DNA from 2 places in the Sporosarcina sp. resist genome. Region 2 is predicted to be linked to the other one. Evidence: riboswitches for the same ligand, from Rfam matches in the RefSeq annotation. Region 2 holds a riboswitch; the other holds the start of a gene.

Region 1 (5,490 bases), 1.5 Mb from region 2:
TTTGTTCACAAATTTTGTCTTACTTCTTGATGGTGATTGTTCGCGCCTAAGTCCGGATAACCAAGCGGTCGTACCGCTCATTGCTTCACGGAGTGGAATTACTTTCCTCATATGACAACAACGATCCGGCTGTCTTTCCCATAGTCGATCGCCATACTTGTCAGCTTGTTCCTCAACCGTTAAGCCGGGAGTCTTCATTTCAATTACAAGCTTTGGATAACGTTTCTTTACTTCATCGATTAAGGTATGCGTTTCTTGAAAATGAAACCCGGTTTCGAGAAAGACCACTTTAGCAGTTGGTTTTATTTGCGAGATTAAATCTATCATTACGATACCTTCAACCCCAAAACTACACGCATATACAAGCTCATCGTCGTATTCTCCGTAAGCCCATCGCAAGACGTTTAACGCACCTTTTGACTCGTCATCGATTGGAAAAACTTCACTAGTCTCAGCCCAAGATTTGTACGTCAACTTCGCCATACTAATCCCCCCTCTAAACTCAATAACTCTATTACATTATCTTTTTTAAAAAAGGCGACTTTAATCTACTATTGATTAAAGTCGCCTCTAATTTTTTAGTCAGCGAATTGTTCGTATGTTCACGATTGTCCATTAGCTTCTGGATTTCCAGTCGGCATGTGATTAGCGTTTATACTAACTTTATTAATCCTATGTGTCAAGTAGGTTTAAATACATTCTATTCCTAAAACCCCAATATGTTACGCATTTTGTAATTTTTTAGATATAGTTATTTTCTTTTAAATAAGAAACGATGGCTTTGACAGACTCTACAATATTTAATTGATTGGTATCAATGATTATTTCCGGGTTAACAGGTTCTTCATAAGGAGCATCAATTCCTGTAAAGCCTTTAATTTCACCCAATCTTGCTTTCTTATAAAGCCCCTTCGGATCCCGTTCTTCACAAGTTTCTAAACTTGCCTTAACGTATATTTCGATAAACTCATCGGATTTGACAATTTCTCGCACCTGATCTCGATCTTCCTGATAAGGCGATATGAATGCTGTTAATGTGAATAAGCCAGCGTCGACCATTAGTTTTGAAACTTCACCGATTCTGCGAATATTTTCCGTCCGATCATTTGGACTAAACCCTAGATTCTTATTTAAACCGTGCCGGACATTATCTCCATCCAGTCGATAAGTATGAATGCCTTTCGCGTGTAACTCTGTTTCTAGCGCTACTGAAACTGTTGATTTCCCTGACCCTGATAGCCCAGTGAACCAAAGAATAGCACTCTTATGGCCCTTTAGTTCTTGACGATTTTCTTTTGTTACCTCTGATTCATGCCAAACGATATTTGTAGACTCTGTCATTGTTTGCCCCCCTAAATCATTTGTTTCAGTTTAATTTTTATATACAAAAAAGACACCTTTTTCCGATTCAAATAATCGATTAGAAAGTTGCCTTTAGTTGTCTAATTAGCATGTATGAAATTGTTAAAATGATAAATGACTTACAACCTTTACAGTAAAGAAATAAAAAAACCACTTCTAAATAGAGCAAGAAGAGGTTAATAGAATCGAACACATATTACTCCTCTTATCTGCTAAACTTTCGTTTACTGGAATTGGCACAGTACTAAACAGTCTGTTGCCGCGGTTTCATCGGGCCAGTCCCTCAACCTCTCTAGATAAGATATAAACTATTAAGTTGAGACCAATACTACATTATCGAAAATTCAAAGTCAATGACTTATCAGAATTTATTTTCAATCATATCAGTTTAGTTGGAATTAAAGGCGATCTTCTTGCACATATAATAGGCACTTTAAACTACTTTTCAGTGCGCTAGGAAACATGTTAGTTAACTCTCACTTAACCTTTCGTTGTTCTCATCGGTTTTCTCTATTTCCTTTTCATAATTATTTTTCCAATTAACAAGAAAGATTCCTGCAAATATTAGTAATCCACCAAAAAGGATAGACCAGGTTAGTCTTTCATGGAGTAAAAACCATCCTGTGAGTACACCGAAGAATGGCGCTAAAAAAAGGAATGCACTAGTTCGTTCTTGATTACCTCTTTGGAGAAGATAAAACCAAATAGAAAACTGAATAATTGATGCTGCAATGGTAAGCCATAACAAAATCAGGATAGATTGAGTAGTCATTTTAAAGAAAGTCTCTTCCAGTAGTAAGCTTCCCAGAAAGAGAATTGATCCACCAAAAAGCATTTGATAGGCTGTCATTACATACGTATCAAATTTGAAACCATGTATTTTTATCAATAGCGTAGCAATCGCCCATGAAACAGCCGACAAAAGCCCTAATATGGTACCGACTTTAAAGTCAAGATGTGAACCTAACGTGAGAAAAACCCCGATAAAACCTAACAGTACACCTATCCATTGCTGAATATGGTAACGCGATTTTAAAAAAAGCGTCCCAAAAACGACAACGAGTAAAGGATTCATAAACGTTAGGATAGACGTCTCTCCAGAAGTGATTGTACGCAGTGCCATAAATATACAGCCCATCACAAAAGCTGTTTGGAAAAGTCCAATTAGAACAAGCCACACCCAGTCGATTGCTTTTACTGGATGTGGCTTGTTTAAGATTTTAACGATAGTTGCCATAATAATCCCTGCAAGCGTAAAACGCAGAGCGACTAATAGGAGTGGAGATGAATAGGCTAACCCTAACTTCCCTATTGTAAAAGAAGAACCCATTAGTCCAGTCGTCAAAATCACTAACAAGCAAAAACTGATTCGATTCATCCGGTCCCCACCCCATTATTACTATAAAACGTTTAAAAGAAAATGCTGATCAATTGATTTCACTTTAAGTTTTCAAAGAATACACGGATAACGTCGGCTCCGCCTAAGAAGGTCCCCAACGTTCCTCCCAAGTTAGTCAAAACAATTACCAGCAAGACCCGTGTCACCTTATTTGCCCAAAAACCTTTAATCGTAAAAACATCTGCAGAAAGCGTTTCAAAGTCACCAACACTTGGGCGGCGAAAAAATGCTTGAACAATTCCTGAAACCCAACCGGCCGCTATCAGTGGATGCAAGGTAGTAATAGGGGCTGATACAAAGGCCGCTAAAATGGCCAGCGGGTGTCCAAGAGCCACCGCAGCACCAATAGCTGACAGGCTACCTGTCCATAAGACCCAGCTTAACGCTTGATCGAAACCGGCAGATGGATTTGCGATAAAGGTGTAGGCGATAATTGATAATAGAAGAATCGGAATTGCCCATCCGATAATTTTTGGGATTTTTGATTTTGGTGGTGTTTGCGCTAATGCGACTAAATCATGGTCATTATAGATTTCTTTTGTAATCCCTGGAACATGTGCTGCACCAATGACTGCAACGACCTTTTTACCTGGTGCATCTTTGATTTTCTGTGCTAAATACTGGTCTCTCTCATCGATTAAGGGCGTCTTTAACCTTGGAAATGATTCCGTAAAGTCAGTTAGAACGGCATTTAGCGTGTCCTTTGATTTCATTTTCTCCAATTCTTCTTCAGAAATCGTCTCTTTGCTGAAGATACTATAAAAAACCGACATCAGAAGCTGACTTTTCCCCTTAAGTCCAATATTCCCCCAAATTCGGGAAAAAGTAATTTGGATATTACGGTCAGCCAGCACCAAATTTGCACCGACTTCTTTTGCTGATTCAATCCCCTGAATCATTTCCTGTCCAGGTTTAATATCAAATTGCTTTGCCAAACGATTTTGAAAGGAGGATATTGCCAGATTCATTAAGAGCAATGTAGCTTTCTTCTCTTTAATCACCTTGAAAATATCCGTTTCTTTCCACTTATTACTATCCATTATAGATTGAAACCTTTGTTCATCCAATTCAATGCATACTGAATCGGGTCTTTCCTTGTCGATTACCTCTTTTACTTGTTCTGCACTTTGCTTGGAAACATGGGCAGTTCCAATAAGTATTAGTTCTCTACCGTCTAATTCTATTCTCGTAATGTTAGTCTCTTGCATTGACAAACTTCCTTTATGAACTTATTTCTTCTGAGCAACCTTAAGCCAAGGTTTACTAAAAAGACGGTCTAGTTATTATAATGAATCAGTTTGAATGAAATTTCAATTATCTTTCATTATTAATATAATGAAAGTCACCCTCATGGATAATGACTATTAAATATGATACGTAAAGTCCTCGGGCAATACCCTTTTTAAAAATTTCTGTGTTCGTTCTTCCTTTGGATTTACAAAGATTTCATGGGGTGCTCCTTCCTCTACTACGACTCCCCCATCCATAAATATTACTTTGTTAGCTACATCCTTCGCAAAACCCATTTCATGTGTGACAACTAACATAGTTGTTCCTTCTTTCGCGATATTCTTCATAACTGTCAAAACTTCCCCGACTAATTCTGGATCCAATGCAGAAGTTGGTTCGTCAAATAAAATAATGTCTGGATTCAAAGCAACTGCTCTTGCAATGCCTACCCTTTGCTGCTGCCCTCCCGATAATTCACTGGGATATGCATTGTATTTATCCGATAGCCCCACTTTATCCAACGCTTTTTTCCCTATCTCAACCGCTTCTGCTGTCGGGGTTTTTCTTCCGATAATAAGTCCTTCTGTAACGTTTTCTAAAGCTGTTTTATTATTGAACAAATTATTGTTTTGAAATACAAAAGCGATTTTCTGTCTAATCTGATGGATTTGTTTTTTGGATGCTGTTTTTAAATTCACGTCTATATCCCCAAAAATAGCACGGCCTTGATCCGCTTTTTCTAAAAAATTGATACATCTCAGTAATGTTGTCTTACCGGATCCACTTGGCCCCAGTATAACAACAACATCGCCTTTATCTATTGTTACGTCAACACCTTTTAAGATTTCAGTTTTACCGAATGACTTATGGATATCTCTAATTTCTAACATGCTTCGGATCCCTCCTTTTCATACTTAAACGACTGACGGTTTATATTTACTCAAACGTTTTTCATATAGTTTAAATGCGAATTCGACTGCACTGCATAACAGTAAATAGACAAGAAAGATATCGATATAGGCCTCAACATAATTGTAGCCTACGTTCGCTGCCACTTTTGCTTTCAGCGTAATTTCTTGTAATGACATTGCATACCCGAGAGATGTCGCTTTGATTAAGTTGACTGTCGCTGTACAGATATTCGGCATTGCAACGACCAATGCCTGTGGAATAATAATTCTTCTGTACGCTTGCACATTCGTTAGCCCCACTGATTGGGCAGCTTCCAACTGCCCCTTGTTCACCGTGCTTAGTGCAGAGCGAAAAACTTCAATCAGGACCGCTGTAGTGTTAAAAGTGAAGACAATGAATGCGTACCAAATTGGATTCACATCATACACATTCATCCCAATATTAAACTTTGTAAATAGTGAACTTAGCAATAAGGGGACACTACTATAGACGATGAAAATCTGAATGATAATTGGGGTTCCTCTGACAAAAGAAACGTATACTTGTGCAAAACGATGTAACACGGGAATTCGATTGATTCTTGTTAG
Region 2 (5,490 bases):
CAGGAATGACGTCGCCGCCCCACTCTTCGAGAATGAAGTCTTGGATTTCTTTCGATTTCAACACGTCAACCAAAATCTTAATTGCTTCAGTATTTTCATCGCCTTCTCTTACTGTGATGATGTTTGCATATGGCGACTCTGTCTCTTCAATCGCGATAGAATCGTCAAGTGGATTCAAACCTGCATCGATTGCATAGTTTGCGTTGATAACTACTGCATCGCCTTCATCATTTTTATACAATTGTGGTAAAAGTGATGGTTCGTAATTCGCATCAAATTCCAGATTTTTAGGGTTGTCAACAATGTCTTTCACTTCAGCTGTTACTTTATCTACTCCGTCAGCCAATTTGATTAACCCAGCCGACTCTAACAAAGATAGGACACGGCCATGTTCAGCTACTGAGTTACTAAAAATAATAACTGCACCGTCTGGAAGTTCATCAATTGATTTATATTTCGTCGAGTAAACAGCCATCGGTTCGATATGGATAGCTCCTGCATTCGCAAACTTATAACCGTGGTCAATTACTTGTTGATCTAAATAAGGAATGTGCTGGAAGAAGTTCGCATCCAATTCGCCTGATTCTAGATCTTTATTTGGCAAAATATAGTCTTGGTATGTTTCAATGACAAGTTCAATTCCTTTTTCTTTCAATATCGGTGCTGCCTTTTCTAAAATGATTGCGTGCGGTGTGTTAGATGCACCAATGACAATTTCCGTTTCTTCAACAGTTTCTTTGTCAGCTTTGTCTTCCCCACTTGTACTTTTATCATCGCTGTCATTTTTCGCTCCGCAAGCTACCAATGCCAATACAAGTACTGCTAATACTATTCCCCCTAAAAGCTTTTTCATGATTTTTTCTCCCCTTTTTCTATGTTTTATATAATTTACAGGCTAGGCCTGATATTACTGTACTAACTATTATCTCTTGTCGAATTTCCTCACCGCAAAATCCCCGATGAATTGAATGATGAAAACGATAATTAAAATAAGGATTGTTGCAGCAAGTGTAACGTCTTCCCGGCTACGCTGGAATCCATCTAAGTATGCAAGAGTCCCAAGTCCACCTGCTCCGATAATCCCAGCCATAGCAGTGTACCCGACGAGTGCAATCGCTGTTACAGTAATTCCTGAAATAAGTGCAGGCATCGATTCCGGTATAAGAACTTTAAAAATAATCGTTCTCGTTTTCGCTCCCATTGACTTCGAAGCTTCAATTACACCTTTATCAATTTCCTGTAATGCAATCAACACCATTCTTGCATAAAACGGAGCCGCTCCAATAATAAGTGCCGGCATCGCTGCATCCGGTCCGCGGATTGTACCAAGAAGAAATTTCGTAAACGGAATAAGTAAAATGATTAATATGATAAACGGAATGGATCTAAAAATATTGACGAATGCTCCTGATATAATATTGACCAACTTATTCGACCAAAGTTGACCGGGACTAGATAGGAAGAGTAAAATTCCAAGTCCTAACCCAATAACTAAAGTGAACAATGTAGAAACCGCAGTCATATAGAGTGTTTCCACTGTTGCTTCCCACATTTTAGTCCAGTCGACATTCGGAAAAAGGTTTTCAATCATTACCGATCACCTCCGTCTGAACATCATTTTCATTGAGGTATTGAATTGCTTCCTCAATGATTGAGGAATCTCCAAGCAACTGAAGTATCAGTGTGCCGTATGCCCCGCCATGTGTATGGGATATGTTTCCCTGCACGATATTCACATCGACAGTGAATTTCCGAATAAGACTTGCGAGGACAGGTTGTTCTGTCCGCTCCCCTACAAATACAAGCTTGATAAGCGTGCCGGCAGGAAATTCTTCCTTAATATGCGCCATTGCCTGCTTCGCCTCCACGGGTTCCGTCACTTGAGAGACAAACCGCTTTGTGATCGGTTCCTTCGGTGATTGGAACACATCCAGGACATCTCCCAACTCAACAACTTTCCCTGCCTCCATAACTGCAACTCTGTGGCAAATTTTCCGGATAACGTGCATTTCATGTGTGATAAGCACAATTGTCAGTCCAAGTCGTTCATTAATTCCTGTTAGAAGGTCTAGTATTGAATCCGTTGTTTCTGGATCAAGGGCTGAAGTCGCTTCGTCACAAAGAAGGACTTCAGGGTCGTTTGCAAGCGCACGAGCAATCCCTACGCGCTGTTTCTGACCTCCAGACAATTCGGATGGATATGCATTTTCGCGACCAGCCAAACCAACTAATTCAATCAGTTCCGCCACTTTCTTATCACGCTCGGCTTTTCGTACACCCGCGATTTCAAGAGGGAAAGCGATATTCTCCTTCACTGTTCTAGACCACAGTAAGTTAAAGTGTTGGAAAATCATACTCACTTTTTGTCGTGCTTCCCTTAGCTCTTTCCCTTTAATTGCTGATATTTCTAGACTTCCTATTTTAACGCTACCTGACGTTGGCATTTCAAGACCGTTCAGTAGTCGAATCAACGTACTTTTTCCTGCCCCACTATAGCCGATGACTCCAAAAATCTCACCGTCAGTAATTTCAAGCGATACATTTTCGACTGCTGAAATACTGCCTGGCCCTTCACCGTATCGTTTATTTATATCCGTTAAATAAATCATTTTTTTCACCTCAGAAAAATTGTTTTGTTACTAATTTTGTCTAGCTTCAGGCGCCACCCCCTCGGGTCACAAGGCAGTTCGCTGTGGTGGCTTAGGTACGCCCCCTTCGCAATCTGACTTGTGCCTGTCGGGGCTGAGCGGCGCCTTCCGCTTTTCAATACAAAAAAGCCTTCCTGCAGACGGGCAGAAAGGCTTGACGTTATCGAAAATAAACGTTGTCCAATCTCTCATCTTTCAAAGCGTATGCTTTGTGTGACTTGGCACCATTTCACTTACGTGACGGTTGCCGGGCTTCGCAGGGCACTATCCCTCCACCTCTCTTAATAAGAGTGACCTATTCAATTGAATGTTAAGACGAAGTATATCAAAGTTCCATATCTATTGTCAATCTATTTCTTCAAGTAGATACGGTACTGATTGAAATGCATAAATTTTATGGGTTAAAACGCCATCCTTTTGTATAAGAAGGCAAGGAACGCTTTCGATTTCATAGTCAATTGCAATATTTTGTACGTAATTCAAATCTGCTTTCCCGATTGGTATTCCCGGTCTCATGACGGTAATAACTTCCATCATTTTAGATGCGACTGCACAAGTTCCACACATTGGTGTATATAAATAAAACGCTGCCACTGAAGACTCTTTCAAAGCCATCTCCCATTGTTCGCGTGTCCAAGTTTCCATTAATTCTACATCCTTTAAATTAGAAATTCCGGTCTGATTTTAAAATCCGCACCTTGTAGTATTGTAGCCAACACTTTGTATGGGGTCGTCTCCACTTCCCGATAAACCTTTTCTGTGTACAAATGGATTGCTGCCGGGAACTCTCTTTTGAATAAAACACGGGTCTTTTCTCCATCTTCATCCGCATCAACGAAGACAAATAGTTCATGTTCTTCGTAAGGTGCAAGCAATTCTTCAAGCCGATAAGGACTTACTGTGCCGTTCGTACAAATAATTTCGACAGGCTCAACAAGTATTCGTGCCAAACGTTTCTTATCCGAACCGCCCTCGACGATAATTACTCTTTCATCCGACACAAGAGGCCCCTCCTTCGCTCTTTTTTATATAAAGATGCAAAAAACGCCGAAAAAGTACCGGCGCCTTGTCTTAGTTATTCTCCGACAGTCATTTTTTCATACGCTTCAGCTGACATAAGTTCATCCAGTTCAGAAACATTTGAAGGTTCAACAACGATCATCCATGCATTTTCATACGGTGATTCATTGACAAATTCAGGGCTGTCTTCAAGTCCTTCATTCACTTCAATTACTTTTCCGCTGATTGGTGCATAAAGTTCTGATACTGTCTTAACAGATTCAACGCTTCCGAAAGGCTCGTCCGCTTTGATGTCATCTCCGACAGATGGAAGTTCAACGAATACGATATCGCCTAGTTCAGATTGTGCAAAGTGAGTAATACCGATGCGGTAGTTACCACCTTCGTCTTTTACCCATTCATGCTCTTCAGAATAACGCAGATCTTTTGGTGTGCTCATTCCGTATCCCTCCAAATAAATAGTTTCATTCTCTTCAATTCTGTCATATTTCTCGAATAAAGACAAGATAGGAAATCAGTTAGTCCATACTTTGTCGAACTCTTCTTCCTTGAATCCGACAGTCACCTTACCATCACCGAAGACAATTGGTCTCTTAATCAACATACCGTCAGATGACAGCAAGCTAATTTTCTCTTCATCTGTCATTGTGAGCAATTTGTCTTTCAAGTTTAGCTCTCTATATTTCGTCCCACTAACGTTGAAAAACTTTTTCAACTCCAAATCCGATGCCGCAATCATTTTGCCAAGTTCTTCTACTGAAGGAGGAGCTTCCGCTATGTTCACTTCCTGAAAGTCCAAGTTGTTCGTCTCAAGCCATTTTTTTGCTTTTCTGCATGTCCCGCACTTTGGATAACCGTAATAAACTAATCCCATACCGCAACGCCTCCATTTTCGCCATTATAACAGAAAAAACACCTGGGCGCCTATTGGTACCTGGACGTCAAAGTGAGATCGTCAATTTTACTTCATTAAACAATCACGTCTGTCGATTAATTATTGACTTGCATAATACGATAGCGAGTAGGGCTTGTAAACCGCTATAACCCTTTACTATTTCCGGCCCGCTTTCGGCGAATTAATTACGATATTATTACCGTGGGGCAGGTGCTTTGAAAGAATAGAAAAGATGACTTTCTATAGAGATTGTAAGTGCCCGAAGATGCAATTTCGGGCACTCTCGCACGTTGTACATTGCGTTCTTTGCTTACTTTTGCAAAGATTATGTGATGCCTTATAGGAAATTGACACTTCCTTAAAATAAATATGGAGATACTATAGAGAAGGATTGAGCGGTCAAAATTATATCTTTGACCGCTTATCTCTAGGTGAGAAGCTAGCCATTCTTTCGTCCAAAAAAACTTCGGCACCTCTTGTATCAATGTCTTTCGAGAGCGGCAAATGAACAAAAACCATGCGATTACCGAAAGAATAAGTAGGGATGCGACAGAGTCGCATCCCTACTTATCAATACATCTCGATAATGGTATTGAAATTGTTCAATTCAAAGCGATACAAAAACAACTACACGTAACGCCCAGTGTGTGATCAAGGTAATTTTAATCTACAGACGTGTTATACGATATACTTCTCCGCTTCGATTAGCTTAACTGAAGCTTCGCGTTTTTTAGCGATGATATTATACGGATTCGAGCGAGTCAATTTACGCAGCGCTGAAATCATCATGCGTTGATTATCACCATCGACAGCCGCAAGAAGTGTTTCTTTTGCATCTCTTTCAATCTCTTCAAATGCTTCTTGGCAGAAGATTTGTGTGTAAAGGATTTTCTGTTGCGCTTTTTCTTCTCCGCTGCGTGCAATTGC

The links. Region 2 has a riboswitch for S-adenosylmethionine ahead of H7992_RS04805 (methionine ABC transporter ATP-binding protein). Riboswitches for the same ligand answer to the same signal wherever they lie in the genome.
Region 1: another riboswitch for S-adenosylmethionine. It lies ahead of cysC (adenylyl-sulfate kinase); the one in region 2 lies ahead of H7992_RS04805 (methionine ABC transporter ATP-binding protein).

Annotation. Positions count from the first base shown of each region.
Region 1 covers NZ_CP060287.1:2,471,195-2,476,684, reverse strand. The annotation lists gene H7992_RS12000 (phosphoadenylyl-sulfate reductase) at 1-483, opposite strand, end outside; gene cysC (adenylyl-sulfate kinase) at 742-1,341, opposite strand; SAM riboswitch class I at 1,565-1,665, opposite strand; gene H7992_RS11990 (DMT family transporter) at 1,832-2,740, opposite strand; gene H7992_RS11985 (TraB/GumN family protein) at 2,800-3,969, opposite strand; gene H7992_RS11980 (amino acid ABC transporter ATP-binding protein) at 4,126-4,881, opposite strand; gene H7992_RS11975 (amino acid ABC transporter permease) at 4,906-5,490, opposite strand, start outside.
Region 2 covers NZ_CP060287.1:967,308-972,797, reverse strand. The annotation lists gene H7992_RS04815 (MetQ/NlpA family ABC transporter substrate-binding protein) at 1-853, opposite strand, end outside; gene H7992_RS04810 (methionine ABC transporter permease) at 923-1,591, opposite strand; gene H7992_RS04805 (methionine ABC transporter ATP-binding protein) at 1,584-2,609, opposite strand; SAM riboswitch class I at 2,834-2,939, opposite strand; gene H7992_RS04800 (thioredoxin family protein) at 2,994-3,293, opposite strand; gene H7992_RS04795 (toprim domain-containing protein) at 3,308-3,649, opposite strand; gene gcvH (glycine cleavage system protein GcvH) at 3,724-4,107, opposite strand; gene H7992_RS04785 (arsenate reductase family protein) at 4,183-4,542, opposite strand; gene H7992_RS04780 (hypothetical protein) at 5,068-5,214, shown strand; gene H7992_RS04775 (acyl-CoA dehydrogenase family protein) at 5,242-5,490, opposite strand, start outside.